Regions from separate parts of the Streptomyces chengmaiensis genome, predicted to be linked through region 1. Evidence: predicted binding sites of a transcription regulator. Region 1 holds the regulator's gene; the other holds the start of a gene.
What was found. Region 1 encodes HrcA, which represses chaperone genes, less so after heat shock. Its sites were predicted from a motif close to TTNGCACTCNGNNNNNCNGAGTGCNAA; they were not measured.

Region 1 (7,742 bases):
TGAGGGCCCAGGCCCCCCAGGGCCCCCGCAACGGGCCGGACGCTCACGCCGTCACATGGTCGATGAGCCGCTCCACAGCGCCCAGCAGCGCCGGCTCCAGGTCCTTGTAGGAGTGCACGGAGCCCAGGATGCGCTGCCAGGCCGCGCCCGTGTCGAGGGGCCAGCCCAGAGCCCGGCAGACGCCGGTCTTCCAGTCCTCGCCGCGCGGGACGGCCGGCCAGGCGGGGATGCCCAGCGAGGAGGGCTTCACGGCCTGCCAGACGTCGACGTACGGGTGCCCCACCACGAGCACGTCGCCGTCGCCGGCGCCCGTGACCCGGGCCGCGATGCGGGACTCCTTCGAACCCGGGACCAGGTGGTCGACCAGGACGCCCAGGCGGGCGTCCGGCCCCGGTGCGAAGTCCGCGACGACCGCCTGGAGGTCGTCGACGCCCTCCAGGTACTCCACGACGACGCCCTCGATGCGCAGATCGTCGCCCCACACCTTCTCGACCAGCTCCGCGTCATGGCGGCCCTCCACATAGATGCGCCCGGCGCGGGCGACGCGGGCCCGTGCGCCCGGGACCGCGAGGGAGCCGGAGGCGGTGCGTGCGGGGCGCGACGGGGCGGGGGAGGATGGGCGGACCAGGGTGACGACCCTGCCCTCCAGCAGGAAGCCGCGTGGGGCGAGCGGGAAGGCCCGGTGCTTGCCGAAGCGGTCCTCCAGGGTGACCGTTCCCGCCTCGCAGCGGATCACCGCGCCGCAGAAGCCCGTGGCGACCTCCTCCACCACCAGATCCGGCTCCGCGGGCACCTCGGGCGCCGGGGCGGACTTCTTCCAGGGGGCTGTCAGGTCGGCGCTGTAGTGTCGCGGTCGCATGGAGGGCCATTCTGCCGGGGGTCCGGGGGCCGTCGCCCGGGGGATGCGGCCAAGGGGGCGTCAGGTCCGGGCCGCAGCCGCGCACTCGGCCGACGCTACGACACGCCGAAGCGTGTCGCCAGCACATCGCGCTGACGCCGTACGAACGCGGCGTCGACCACCGCCCCGTGCCCCGGCACATACATCGCGTCGTCCCCGCCCAGGGCCAGCAGCCGGTCCAGGGCGGCGGGCCAGCGTGAGGCGATGGCGTCCGGGCCGGCCTGGGGCTCGCCCGACTCCTCGACGAGATCGCCGCAGAACACCACCTCGGGGTCGCCTGGCGCCAGCAGCGCCAGATCGTGCCCGGTGTGGCCGGGCCCCACATTGGCCAGCAGCACCTGCCGGCCGCCGAGGTCCAGCGTCTGCTCGCCGAACACCCCGTGCTGGGGAAGCACCATCAGGTCGACGGACTCGCCCGCCTCGGCCGCGTCCAGCCCCTCCCGCACCGCGTCCGCGCGGATCGCGTCCCGCTCCCGCCGCATCAGGGCGTCGACGCCGACCGCCCCGTACACATGGGCGCCGGAGAAGGCCGATGTGCCCAGCACATGGTCGAAGTGCGGATGGCTCAGTGCGATATGCGTCACTCGACGCCCGCCCGTCAGGGTCTCGACCTGGGCCCGGATCGCGGCCCCCTCACGCAGCGTGGACCCCGTGTCGAACAGCAGAACGGCGTCCCCGCCGGCCACCAGCCCCACGGTCGCGTCCCATACCGGAAGCCGCCGTCGGCCCACCCCGTCGGCCAACCGCTCCCAGCCGAAGTCTTCCCAACTGACGTCCATACGGCGACGCTACTGGCAACGACCTGGGACGGCTCGCGGTAGCGTGGTCGGCCGCCCTTGCTAGGGGCGCACCCCACGGCCGTACACTGGCTCGGGGAAAGGCTGGCACTCGGATGCAGTGAGTGCCAGGCGAGGAACCGAGAGAGACCACAGCTGGAGGTGTGCGCAGTGCTCAGTGAACGCAGACTCGAAGTGCTGCGCGCGATCGTCCAGGACTATGTCGGCACGGAGGAGCCCGTCGGGTCCAAGGCGCTCACCGAGCGTCACCGGCTCGGCGTCTCGCCCGCGACCGTCCGCAATGACATGGCGGTGCTGGAGGAGGAGGGCTTCATCGCCCAGCCGCACACCAGCGCCGGGCGGATCCCGACAGACAAGGGCTACCGGCTGTTCGTGGACAGGTTGGCGGGCGTCAAGCCGCTGTCCTCCCCCGAGCGCCGGGCGATTCAGAACTTCCTGGACGGGGCCGTCGACCTCGACGACATCGTCGGGCGCACGGTGCGGCTGCTGGCGCAGCTGACCCGCCAGGTCGCCGTCGTCCAGTACCCCTCGCTGACCCGTTCCACGGTCCGGCATGTGGAACTGCTCTCCCTTGCTCCCGCCCGGCTGATGCTCGTGCTGATCACGGACACCGGGCGGGTCGAACAGCGTATGGTCGACTGCCCCGCGCCGTTCGGCGAGACCTCGCTCGCGGACCTTCGGGCCCGGCTCAACGCCCGTGTCGTGGGCCGGCGCTTCACGGATGTGCCGCAGCTGGTGCAGGACCTCCCCGACTCGTTCGAAACGGAGGACCGGGCCACCGTCTCCACGGTGCTCGCGACCCTGCTGGAGACCCTGGTCGAGGAGACCGAGGAGCGGCTGATGATCGGCGGCACCGCCAATCTGACCCGCTTCGTGCATGACTTCCCGCTGACCATCCGGCCGGTGCTGGAGGCGCTTGAGGAGCAGGTCGTGCTCCTCAAACTGTTCGGCGAGGCCAAGGACTCCGGCGTGACCGTGCGGATCGGCCATGAGAACGAGCACGAGGGGCTCAGTTCCACGTCCGTGGTCGCGGTCGGCTACGGTTCGGGCGACGAGGCAGTTGCCAAACTCGGCGTGGTCGGACCGACCCGCATGGACTACCCCGGAACGATGGGAGCGGTACGCGCAGTGGCACGTTACGTCGGACAGATCCTGGCGGAGTCGTAAGTGGCCACGGACTACTACGCCGTACTCGGCGTGCGTCGCGACGCATCGCAGGACGAGATCAAGAAGGCCTTTCGCCGCCTCGCGCGCGAACTCCACCCGGATGTGAATCCGGACCCGAAGACGCAGGAGCGCTTCAAGGAGATCAACGCGGCGTACGAGGTGCTGTCGGACCCGCAGAAGAAGCAGGTCTACGACCTCGGCGGCGACCCGCTGTCCCAGGCGGGCGGCGGTGGCGGCGCGGGCGCCGGCTTCGGCGCGGGCGGGTTCGGGAACTTCTCGGACATCATGGACGCCTTCTTCGGCACCGCGTCGCAGCGCGGGCCGCGCTCGCGCACCCGGCGCGGGCAGGACGCGATGATTCGCCTGGAGGTCGAGCTCACCGAGGCGGCCTTTGGCACCACCAAGGACATCCAGGTCGACACCGCCGTCGTCTGCACGACATGCAGCGGTGAGGGCGCGGCGCCCGGCACGTCCGCGCAGACATGCGACATGTGCCGCGGCCGTGGAGAGGTCTCGCAGGTCACCCGGTCCTTCCTGGGCCAGGTCATGACCTCGCGGCCGTGCCCCCAGTGCCAGGGCTTCGGCACCGTCGTGCCGACGCCGTGCCCGGAGTGCGCGGGCGACGGCCGGGTGCGCTCCCGCCGGACGCTCACCGTCAAGATCCCGGCAGGCGTCGACAACGGCACCCGCATCCAGCTCGCGGGCGAGGGCGAGGTCGGTCCCGGCGGCGGGCCCGCGGGTGATCTGTACGTTGAGATCCACGAGCTGCCGCACCCCGTCTTCCAGCGGCGCGGCGACGATCTGCACTGCACGGTGACCATCCCGATGACGGCGGCGGCGCTGGGCACGAAGTGCCCGCTGGAGACGCTGGACGGGATGGAGGAGGTCGACATCCGTCCGGGCACCCAGTCCGGCCAGTCCATCCCGCTGCACGGCCGAGGCGTCACCCATCTGCGCGGAGGCGGCCGCGGCGACCTCATCGTGCATGTGGAGGTCCAGACCCCGTCGAAGCTCGACCCCGAGCAGGAGCGGCTGCTGCGGGAGCTGGCGAAGCTGCGGGGTGAGGAGCGGCCGATGGGGCAGTTCCAGCCGGGGCAGCAGGGGTTGTTCTCACGCCTGAAGGACGCGTTCAACGGGCGTTAGGGGTCAAGCCCCCGAGCCCCCCGGAGGGGCTGGATGATCCAGCCCCTCCGGCGATTGAGGAGCGGGGGTCCGGGGCGGAGCCCCCGTAAGCGGGGGTCCGGGGGCGGAGCCCCGGCGCAGAGCGGGACGTGGCACGATGCAGGGCATGTCGTCCACCGCACTGACCGACCTCTGCCGGCTTCCGATCGTGCAGGCCCCCATGGCCGGCGGCGCATCGTGTCCCCAGCTCGCCGCCGCGGTGGCCGAGGCGGGCGGGCTGGGGTTCCTCGCGGCCGGGTACAAGACGGCGGACGGCATGTACCAGGAGGTGAAACGGCTCCGCGCGCTCACGGGCCATCCCTTCGGGGTGAATCTCTTCATGCCGCAGCCCGGGACCGCCGACACCGCCGCCGTCGACGTCTACCGCCAGCAGCTGGCCGGGGAGTCCGCCTGGTACGAGACGGAGCTCGGCGACCCCGACAGCGGCGCGGACGACGGGTACGAGGCCAAGCTGGCCGTACTCCTCGACGATCCCGTCGCCGTCGTGTCGTTCACCTTCGGCTGCCCGACCCCCGCGGTGCTGGAGGCGTTCGCGAAGGTCGGCACGGTCACCGTGGTCACCGCGACCATCCCGGAGGAGGCGCTGGCCGCCGAGGAGGCGGGCGCGGCCGCCGTGTGCGTGCAGGGCGTCGAGGCGGGCGGGCACCAGGGCTCCCACCGGGACGACCCGGACGCCGACGGGTCGGGTCTCGGACTGCTCTCACTGGTCGCACTGGTCCGCGAGACCGTACGGCTGCCGATCGTCGCCGCCGGCGGGCTGATGCGCGGCGGCCAGGTCGCCGCCGTCCTCGCCGCGGGCGCGAGCGCCGCACAGCTGGGCACGGCTTTCCTCGTGTGTCCCGAGTCCGGGGCCCACGCGCTCCACAAGCAGGCCATGACCGATCCGCTTTTCGCCCGCACCGAGTCGACCAGGGCGTTCTCCGGACGGCCGGCCCGCGGCCTGGTCAACCGGTTCATGCGGGAGCACGGACCGTACGCCCCCGCCGCCTATCCGCAGATCCACCATCTGACCAGCGGGCTGCGCAAGGCCGCCGCCAAGGCGGGCGACCCCCAGGGCATGGCCCTGTGGGCAGGGCAGGGGCACCGGCTGGCCCGCGCCCTGCCCGCGGGAGAACTCGTCGCCGTGCTGGCCGCCGAGGCGGAGGCGGCCCGGGCCGGTGTTGAGCCCGGCGCCGCCGGCAGCGGGAGCTCCGGGAGTGTGACGCGATGACCGCGCCCGTCTTCGTCGTGGAGTCCCTCGACGGGGTGGGACCGGGCTCGGTCCTCACCCTCGACGGCCCCGAGGGGCGCCACGCCGTCTCCGTCAAACGGCTCAAGCCGGGCGAGGACGTCGTGCTCACGGACGGCAGGGGCCACGGCGCCGCCGGGCGGGTGCTGCGGACCGAGGGCAAGGACCGGCTGGTCGTGGAGCCAGTCGAGTTCCCCGAGGAGCCCGAGGCCGCGCCCCGCATCACCGTCGTCCAGGCCCTCCCCAAAGGGGACCGCGGCGAACTCGCCGTCGAGACCATGACGGAGACCGGCGTGGACGCGATCGTGCCCTGGACGGCGGCCCGCTGCATCACACAGTGGAAGGGCGACCGCGGCGTCAAGTCCCTGGCCAAGTGGCGCACTGCCGCCCGCGAGGCGGGCAAGCAGTCGCGCAGGCTCCGCTTCCCCGATGTCGCGGATGCCGCGGGCACCAAGCAGGTCGCGGCGCTGCTCGCCGCAGCGGACTTCGCGGCCGTCCTCCACGAGGAGGGCGCCCAGCCGCTGGCCGCCGCCGAACTGCCAGCCGAGGGCTCGATCGTGCTGGTCGTCGGTCCCGAAGGGGGCGTCTCCCCCGAGGAGTTGGCCCTCTTCGCCGAAGCAGGAGCGAAGCCGTACCGCCTGGGCCGCACCGTCCTGCGCACCTCGACGGCGGGAACGGCCGCCACGGCGCTGCTGCTCGGCCGTACGGGCCGCTGGTCCTGAACAGCACGCGCCCTCGACGGGCTTCGCGCGCCGTGCCCGCGCCTTCCTCGCGGGGACCGGACACGGCGCGAAGGCTGCTTTCCTCGTACTCCGGCAGCTGGCACCCTGCCCTACATGGTGTCCTCGAGACGACGACGCGTCACGATCGCCGTCGCCGCGGCGGTGGCCGGGATCGCCGCGACGGGGTGCGAGCCGGGCGCCTCCGGCGGGCTGAGCGCCGTCGCCGCGGCCGTCACCACCGACAGAACCGCGACCAGCACTCTGGAGCGACTCCGCTTCGACGTGCGCTGGCTGAGCTGCACGGGCAAGGCGGCCCCCGGCATCATCGGCAGCGTCGCCCCCTCGTCCTCCCCTCCCGCGCCGGTGACCGTCGACTGCCGAGGCGAGACCGGTTCCGGGCAGCGGATCACCATCACGGGAAAGGTGACGCGTGAGATCGAGGGGCGGTGCGTCCACGGCGAACTGACGGCCAAGGTGGGCCGCAAGACCGTCTTCGAGGCCACCATGCTCGGCGACTGCGGGGCACAGCCGACGGCCACGGCCACGGTGACCCCGCCGCCGACGGAAAGCCCCTGGCCGACGCGCCCCCCGTCCACCGTCACCGCCACCGTGACTCCCGCTCCGACCGCGCCCCCCGAGCCGCCCCCGACGCCTGCCGTCACGGTCACCGTGACCGTCGCCCCGAAGACCCCTCCCACGCCCACCCCCGTCGGCGATCCCCGGCCAAGTGATCCAAACGCCTGACCGCGCGGCCCTCGCATGCCTAGGGTGACCCTGTGACGCACCCTGGCTACCTCCGGTACCCGCACCTCCACGGCGAGTTGGTCGTCTTCACCGCGGAGGACGACGTCTGGGCGGCGCCGCTCGACGGCGGCCGCGCATGGCGCGTCAGCGCCGACAACATGCCCGTGAACCACCCCAGGATCTCGCCCGACGGCAGGCATGTCGCGTGGACCTCCTACCGCGACGGCGCCCCCGAGGTGCATGTGGCCCCGCTGGACGGCGGCCCCTCCACGCGGCTGACGTACTGGGGAAGTTGGAAGACCTCCGTCCGCGGCTGGACCCCCGACGGCCGCGTCCTCGCGGTCAGCACCCACGGGCAGGCGTCCCTGCGCCGCAGCTGGGCACGGGCGGTGCCGCTCGACGGCGGGCCGGCTCAGACGCTGCCGTACGGGCCCGTCGGCGATGTGGCGTACGGGCCGCGGACGCTGCTGCTGTCGGTCACGATGGGCCGGGAGGCCGCCTACTGGAAGCGCTACCGGGGCGGAACCGCCGGCAAACTCTGGCTGCAGCAACCGCCGGACGGCGACGAAGACATGACGTACGCGCGCGTTCACGAGCAGCTCGACGGCAACATCGAGTACCCCCTCTGGGCCGGCGACCGCATCGCCTTCCTCTCCGACCACGAAGGCGTCGGAGCTCTGTACTCCTCGCTGCCCGACGCATCGCAGCTGCGCCGCCACACCCCTCTCGGCGGCCACTACGCCCGTCATGCCGCCACGGACGGCCGCCGCGTCGTGTACTGCGCGGCCGGTGAACTGTGGCTGCTCGACGGTCTCGACGGCCCCGACGCCTCCGACGACGTCGACGGCTCCGACGGCCCCGGTGCCGAGCCGTCCCGGATCGCCGTCCGGCTCGGCGGCCAGCGCACCGATCTGCGTCCCCGGCCCATCCGCGCGGAGCACCACGTCGGCGCGGCCGTCCCCGACCACACCGGCCGGGGCAGCGCCGTGGAGATCCGCGGCGGC
Region 2 (7,742 bases), on a different contig from region 1:
GGCCGCGCGGATCATCGCCGCGGTGGCGCGGATCGTGCGGGACGTCGGCATAGCGGAGGAGCTGGCGCAGGACGCGCTGGTCGCAGCACTGGAGCAGTGGCCGGAGTCGGGTGTCCCGGACAACCCGGGCGCCTGGCTCATGGCCACGGCCAGGCACCGCGCCGTCGACCTCGTACGGCGGCGTGAGACCTATGCGCGCAAGCTCGCGGAGGTGGGGCGAGACCTGGAGACCGCCGCGCCGTGCGAACCGGGCCCGCAGGACGCCGACCCGGACGCCATCGACGACGACGTGCTGCGGCTGGTCTTCACCGCCTGCCACCCCGTGCTGGGCCCGGACGCGCGGATCGCTCTCACACTGCGGCTGCTCGGCGGGCTGACGACCGGCGAGATCGCCCGGGCGTTCCTGGTGCCCGAGGCGACGGTCGCCCAGCGGATCGTGCGGGCCAAGCGGACGCTGGGAAGAGCCGGAGTGCCTTTCGAAGTGCCGTACGGAGAGGACCGCGCCGCGCGTCTGGACTCCGTCCTCGAAGTCATCTACCTCATCTTCAACGAGGGCTACTCGGCCACCGCCGGGGACGACTGGCTTCGTCCCGCGCTGTGCGAGGACGCGCTGCGCCTGGCGCGGGTCCTGGCCGGTCTGATGCCGAAGGAGCCGGAAGTCCACGGCCTGGCCGCCCTGCTGGAGTTCCAGGCCTCACGGCTCCGGGCGCGCACCGGTCCGGACGGCGAGCCGGTGCTGCTCGCCGACCAGAACCGCGCCCGGTGGAACCGGCTGCTGATCCACCGCGGCATCGAGGCGCTCCAGCGGGCGGGGCACGGGCCGTACGGCCCGTACACCCTGCAGGCCGCGATCGCCGCCTGCCATGCGCAGGCGGTGCGCTACGAGGACACCGACTGGGCGGCGATCGCGGCACTGTACGGGCAGTTGGCGCGCCTCGCCCCGTCCCCGGTCGTCGAACTGAACCGCGCCGTCGCCGTCTCGATGTCCGAGGGTCCGGCAGAGGGCCTCGCCCTCGTGGACGCACTCTCCGCGGAACCCGCCCTCAGGGGCTACCACTTGCTGCCGAGCGTCCGCGGCGACCTCCTGGCCCGTCTGGGACGCATCGCGGAGGCCCGCGCGGAGTTCGAGCGCGCAGCCTCGCTCACCGGCAACGAACGCGAGCGGGAGCTGCTGCGGACGAAAGCCGCAGCCCTTCCGTAACCGAGGGCTCCGCCCGCTGTACCCCCGCGCGTCAAGCTCCCCCGGCTACCGCTGGGCGGTACCCCCAGCCGGGGCTGAACTTCAGACCGTCCGGCGATTGAGGCACGGCCGAAGGCCGTACGGGGTCCGGGGCGGAGCCCCCGGTTACGGGCAGGGCTGCAGGGGAGAACCGACCGGCCGGCCCAGCAGCATCGTCGGGGCCCCCGCCACCCTCGTCAGGAACACCGTCACCGCGTGCGGGCCGCTGCCCAGCGCGGACTTCACCTTGCGGCGCAGTTCCTCCGGCTCCACCGCCGAGCCGCGCTTCTTCACCGTCAGCACCCCGGTCCCGCGCTCGCGCAGAAGCGCCTTGAGGCGCTTGACGTTGAAGGGGAGTTCGTCGGTGATCTCATAGGCCGTCGCATACGGCGTGGGGCGGAGCTCGTCGGCGGTGATGTACGCGATCGTCTCGTCGATCAGCCCGCCGTCGAGTTCCTCGGCCGCCTCGGCGACCAGATGTGCGCGGATGACCGCGCCGTCGGGCTCGTACAGATAGCGGCCCACCTTCCGTACGGGCGGATCGGGCAGGCCCCGGCCGGTCAGGGAGCGGGGGCCGGGCAGCAGGGTCGCCGTCACCGTGCCCGGGCGGGTGCCGAACCAGAGCACGGCCTCTTTGACCTCGCCGCCGTCGGAGATCCACTCGGCTTCGGCGTCCTCGGGGACCGCCTCGTGGGGGATGCCCGGAGCGACCTTCAGGGCGGCGTGCGGGCGGGTGCGTGCCGCGCCGACCGCCCAGGACAGCGGCGGGGAGTAGGCCTCCGGGTCAAAGATCCGCCCGCCGCCCGCACCGGGGCCGCGCCCGCCGCCTGCACCGGGGCCGCCGCGGGCCGCCGACCCCGCTCCGCCGCGCCGCGCGGGGTCGACGAAGACGGCGTCGTACGCCGAGACGTCGACCTCCGTCACATCCGCGCAGCGGACCTCGATCAGGCCCGCGAGACCCAGGGTCTCGGCGTTGGCCCGCACGACCTCGGCGGTCAACGGGTCCCGGTCCACGGCGAGGACGCGGATGCCCGCGCGGGCGAACGCGATCGCGTCTCCGCCGATGCCGCTGCACAGATCGGCGACGCTGCGTACGCCGAGAGCGGCGAGGCGGCCTGCGCGGTAGGCGGCGACGGAGCGGCGGGTCGCCTGCTCGACGCCGTTCGGGGTGAAGAACATCCGCTGGGCGTCGTCCGCGCCGAACTTCGCGGCGGCCCGCTGCCGCAGCCGCGCCTGCCCCAGGGCGGCGGAGACGAGCTCCGCCGGGTGGTCGCGACGCAGCCGGGTGGCGACGGCCAGCTCCTGCGCCGGGTCGTAGGAGGCCAGGCCCGCCAGCAGCGCCGCGCCCTCCTCGGTGCGCAGCGCGGCGAAGGAGACGAGGGGGTCGGAGGAGGCCGAGGAGGCTGAGGAGGCCGAGGGGGCGGAAGAGCCTGAGGCGTCGGAAGCGGGCGGGGCGGCGGGGTCAGGGGCGTTCACCGGGACATTGTCGGCCAGGCGGGGGATGGTCCGCTCGCGGCGGCGGCGCCGACGGGGTGTCGCGCCGGGTGCGGCGCGCCGTGCTGTCAGGATGCGACGCCATGCAGCTTGTCAGACAAAAGGTAAGCATTAGGTCATATCGACAAGGGGGGAGGGCGTCGCGGCCCGGCGCGGCGCTCGTCGTCCTGCTGGCCGCCGCCCTCGGCTCCGGCTGCGGGGTCGCAGACGGCGACGCTTCCCGGCCCGCCGCCGGCCAGGACGCGCGGCAGGGTGCGGCCGGCGCCCTCACCGCGTATGTCGAGCGGGTGAAGAAGGAGCACGCCGCCCGCGTCGCCGCGGCCCGCAGGTGGGGCCTGAAGCAGACGCCGCTCACCGCGCCTTCGCCCCCCGCGGCCAAGCCGGAGATCGCCACGCGCAAAGGGTTCGAGGTCGCGGGCGGGGCCTCGCTGCCGCCGGTCTTCACCACGGTGCCGGTGAAGGAGAAGGTCGTCTTCCTGACCATCGACGACGGCATGGAGAAGGACCCGGATCTGCTGCGGATGATGTCCGAGCTGCGGATCCCGTACAGTGCCTTCCTCAGCGACTACCTGATCGAGGACGACTACGGCTACTTCAAGCGGATGCAGGACCGCGGGGTCGCCCTGCACAACCACACGCTGAACCACCGCTATCTGCCCGCCCTGTCGTACGCCGAGCAGAAGGGGGAGATCTGCGGTCAGCAGGACAAGCTGGAGAAGCGCTATGGCACCCGGCCCCGGCTGTTCCGGCCGCCGTACGGCAACTACAACAAGGACACGCTGCGCGCCGCCCAGTCGTGCGGGATCAAGGCGGTGCCCCTCTGGGCGGCAGAAGGGTTCCCCGACCGGATGGAGTGGCGGGAGTGGGACCGGGATCTGCACCCGGGCGACATCATCCTCACGCACTTCCGGGGTCGGGGGGATTGGAAGGGAACGATGCCGGACATGATCCGTCGGGTGATGAACACGGTGACGGCGAAGGGCTACGCCGTCGCCAGGCTGGAGGACTACCTCTGAGCCGCCTGCGGGTGCCTCTGAGCCTGCGCCTGCGCCCGGTCAGAGCAGTGGGAACGCCGCCGGGTGCCGCTGCCCGGCGGGCCGGACGGCCGACGGCCTTCGGACACCGCACGGCCGAAACGGGTGCTCTACTGGCACTCCGCTTGACCGAGTGCTAATCGCGGTCATAGTCTCGGCTCTGGCACTCCCCACAGGAGAGTGCCAGACACAGCGACAGGCAGGTCCGGCACCCGCGACGACGGATCCACCTGGTCGCCACCTCAGATCAGTTAACCCCGTGAGATCTCCGAAGGGGGAGGTCGGATCGTGACGACCACCAGCTCCAAGGTTGCCATCAAGCCGCTCGAGGACCGTATCGTGGTCCAGCCGCTCGACGCCGAGCAGACCACGGCCTCTGGCCTGGTCATCCCGGACACTGCCAAGGAGAAGCCCCAGGAGGGCGCTGTCCTGGCCGTGGGCCCGGGCCGTTTCGAGAACGGCGAGCGCCTGCCGCTCGACGTCAAGGTCGGCGACGTCGTGCTCTACAGCAAGTACGGCGGCACCGAGGTGAAGTACAACGGCGACGAGTACCTCGTCCTCTCTGCTCGCGACGTGCTCGCGATCATCGAGAAGTAATTCACCCGGCAGTGCCGTGATCTGCGCCCCTGGCCCCCCGCGTACGTATGTAAGCCGGGCGCCGGGGGCGCAGTTCCATTGAGAGGACTGAGAAGCTCCCATGGCGAAGATCCTGAAGTTCGACGAGGACGCGCGTCGCGCGCTTGAGCGCGGTGTCAACCAGCTCGCCGACACCGTGAAGGTGACCATCGGCCCCCGCGGCCGCAACGTCGTCATCGACAAGAAGTTCGGCGCGCCCACCATCACCAACGACGGCGTGACCATCGCCCGTGAGGTGGAGGTCGAGGACGCTTACGAGAACCTCGGCGCGCAGCTCGTCAAGGAGGTGGCGACCAAGACCAACGACATCGCGGGCGACGGCACCACCACCGCCACCGTGCTGGCCCAGGCGCTGGTCCGCGAGGGTCTGCGCAACGTGGCCGCCGGCGCCTCCCCGGCCGCGCTGAAGCGGGGCATCGACGCCGCCGTCAAGGCCGTCTCCGACGAGCTGATCGCCACCGCGCGCCCGATCGAGGAGAAGACCGACATCGCCGCGGTCGCCGCGCTCTCCGCGCAGGACCAGCAGGTCGGCGAGCTGATCGCCGAGGCGATGGACAAGGTCGGCAAGGACGGTGTGATCACCGTCGAGGAGTCCAACACCTTCGGTCTGGAGCTGGACTTCACCGAGGGCATGGCCTTCGACAAGGGCTACCTCTCCCCGTACATGGTCACCGACCAGGAGCGTATGGAGGCCGTCCTCGACGACCCGTACATCCTGATCCACCAGGGCAAGATCTCGGCGATCCAGGACCTGCTGCCGCTGCTTGAGAAGATCATCCAGGCAGGCGCGAGCAAGCCGCTGCTGATCATCGCCGAGGACGTGGAGGGCGAGGCCCTGTCCACCCTCGTCGTCAACAAGATCCGCGGCACCTTCAACGCGGTGGCCGTCAAGGCCCCCGGCTTCGGCGACCGCCGCAAGGCGATGCTCGGCGACATGGCCACCCTGACCGGCGCCACCGTCATCGCCGAGGAGGTCGGCCTCAAGCTCGACCAGGCCGGCCTCGACGTGCTGGGCACCGCCCGCCGCGTGACCGTCACCAAGGACGACACGACGATCGTCGACGGCGGCGGCAACGCCGAGGACGTCAAGGGCCGCGTCAACCAGATCAAGGCCGAGATCGAGACCACCGACTCCGACTGGGACCGCGAGAAGCTCCAGGAGCGACTCGCCAAGCTGGCCGGCGGCGTGTGCGTGATCCGGGTCGGCGCCGCCACCGAGGTGGAGCTGAAGGAGAAGAAGCACCGCCTGGAGGACGCCATCTCCGCGACCCGCGCCGCGGTCGAGGAGGGCATCGTCTCCGGTGGCGGTTCCGCGCTGGTCCACGCCGCCAAGGTGCTCGAGGACAGCCTCGGCAAGGAGGGCGACGAGGCCACCGGCGTCGCCGTCGTCCGCCGCGCGGTCGTCGAGCCGCTGCGCTGGATCGCCGAGAACGCCGGCCTGGAGGGCTACGTGATCACCTCCAAGGTGGCCGAGCTTGACAAGGGCCAGGGCTTCAACGCCGCGACCGGCGAGTACGGCGACCTGGTCAAGGCCGGCGTCATCGACCCGGTCAAGGTCACCCGCTCCGCCCTGGAGAACGCCGCCTCCATCGCCTCCCTGCTGCTCACGACCGAGACCCTGGTCGTCGAGAAGAAGGAAGAGGAGGAGGCCGACGCAGGCCACGGCCACGGTCACGGCCACGCCCACTGACGCGCTTCCGACGCGAGCTTGCGGCACACGCTTGTGAGTCCGCGCTTATGAGGCACGTCGCGCACGCAGATGAGGCCCGGCACCCCGCTTACGGGGCGCCGGGCCTCACGGCTTTCCTCTCCGTCTTCCGCTGCGCAGCAGCTCCATCACCCGGCCGGACGTCACCGCCGCGTGCAGCGTGCGGCTGGACCCGCGCACACGAGGAGGCAGCCGCCGATGAACTGCTGCTTTCCGTTGGCCGGACGGCGTCCGCCACACACTGACCCTGCCCGCCGGCCGCCCTGCCCTGGACGGCGACGCGGCCGACATCGCTACCGAGGCCCGTACTTGCGGCCTGTCCTGGAGGTGATCCCGCCGAGCAGCGCGCGCGGCGTCAGCTTCACCACCCCCATCAGCACCTTGTAGCGCGTGTCCGGCACCGACAGCGTCTTGCCACGCGCCAGGTCCGCCAGCGCCTCCTCTGCCAGCTTGTCCGCGTCCAGCCACATCCACCCCGGGACGTTGTCCATTCCCATCCCGGCCCGCTGGTGGAACTCGGTCCGCACAAGTCCGGGGCAGAGCGCCATCAGCCGCACCCCGGAGCCGGCCAAGTCCCGTGCCGCGCCCTGGGTGAACTGCACCACCCATGCCTTGGACGCGCCATAGGTGCCGCGAGGCACGAAGGCGGCGACCGAGGCCACATTGACCACCCCGCCCCGGCCGCGCTCCCGCATCGACTCGGCCGCGGCCGAGGTCAGCCGCAGCACCGCCTCGCAGTGCACCTTCAGCATCGTCAGCTCATCGGCCATGGGCACCTCGAGGTAGCGCCCCTTGTTGCCGAAGCCAGCGTTGTTGACGAGCAGATCGACCGGCTCCCTGCGGTCCACGAGCCTGCGCTCGACTGCCGCGATGCCCTCCTCCGTCGCCAGATCGGCCGTCAGCACCTCCGCCTCGATGCCATGCCGGTCGTGCAACTCCGTGGCCTGTCGCTGGAGGCGCTCGGTGTCCCGGGCCACCAGCACCAGGTTGTGGCCCTGCGACCCGAGCCGCCGGGCGAACGCGGCGCCGATCCCCGCGGTCGCTCCCGTAATCAGTGCAGTCGTCATAGGCGGCACGTTAGTGCCCCTGGTGACCGTCCGGGACATGGACCCGGCCCGCCTTCTGACCCTTGTCGACCACCACGAACTGGCCCATCATCCCCAGGTCCTCGTGGTACAGCAGATGGCAGTGGTACATATACGGAACGTCTGGATCCGAGGGTCCGTCGAACCGCACCGCCAGCTTCACGGTCGTACGGCCGGGGACAAAGACCGTGTCCTTCGCGCCCCGCAGCTCCGCCGGTGGGCGCTCACCGTCCACCTCCAGAACCCGGAACTGCACATCGTGCACATGGAAGTTGTGCGGAGTGCCGTGCTCGTTGCGCACCGTCCAGATCTCCGTTTCACCACGCGTGACCGTCTCGTCGATCCGGGCCATGTCCATCTTCCTGCCGTTGATGCCCGACGTCCGCAGCCCGAAGAACCGCCCGCGGACCGCGTCGGAGGCATCCGGCAACTCCAGCCCACCCAGTCGGTCCGGGACCTGGGGTGAGGGACGCAGTTCCCGGTGTGCCCTCAGCTGGAGTACGTCGAAGGTGTCGTCGCCCCCGTTGAACCGCTTCTGCCAGCCCTCTCCCAGATCCCGCGGCGGG

Region 2: groES (co-chaperone GroES) is a predicted target of HrcA. The motif match lies at 3,861-3,887, and genes of this name have one in related genera.

What each region holds. Positions count from the first base shown of each region.
Region 1 covers NZ_JARWBG010000025.1:45,260-53,001, forward strand. The annotation lists gene hemW (radical SAM family heme chaperone HemW) at 1-3, shown strand, start outside; gene QCN29_RS21275 (DUF3097 domain-containing protein) at 44-859, opposite strand; gene QCN29_RS21280 (MBL fold metallo-hydrolase) at 955-1,677, opposite strand; gene hrcA (heat-inducible transcriptional repressor HrcA) at 1,846-2,862, shown strand; gene dnaJ (molecular chaperone DnaJ) at 2,863-4,005, shown strand; gene QCN29_RS21295 (nitronate monooxygenase) at 4,151-5,254, shown strand; gene QCN29_RS21300 (16S rRNA (uracil(1498)-N(3))-methyltransferase) at 5,251-5,994, shown strand; gene QCN29_RS21305 (hypothetical protein) at 6,109-6,738, shown strand; gene QCN29_RS21310 (S41 family peptidase) at 6,771-7,742, shown strand, end outside.
Region 2 covers NZ_JARWBG010000011.1:70,671-78,412, reverse strand. The annotation lists gene QCN29_RS12080 (RNA polymerase sigma factor) at 1-1,201, shown strand, start outside; gene QCN29_RS12075 (class I SAM-dependent methyltransferase) at 1,346-2,581, opposite strand; gene QCN29_RS12070 (polysaccharide deacetylase family protein) at 2,797-3,729, shown strand; gene groES (co-chaperone GroES) at 4,036-4,344, shown strand; gene groL (chaperonin GroEL) at 4,445-6,073, shown strand; gene QCN29_RS12055 (SDR family NAD(P)-dependent oxidoreductase) at 6,385-7,158, opposite strand; gene QCN29_RS12050 (multicopper oxidase family protein) at 7,169-7,742, opposite strand, start outside.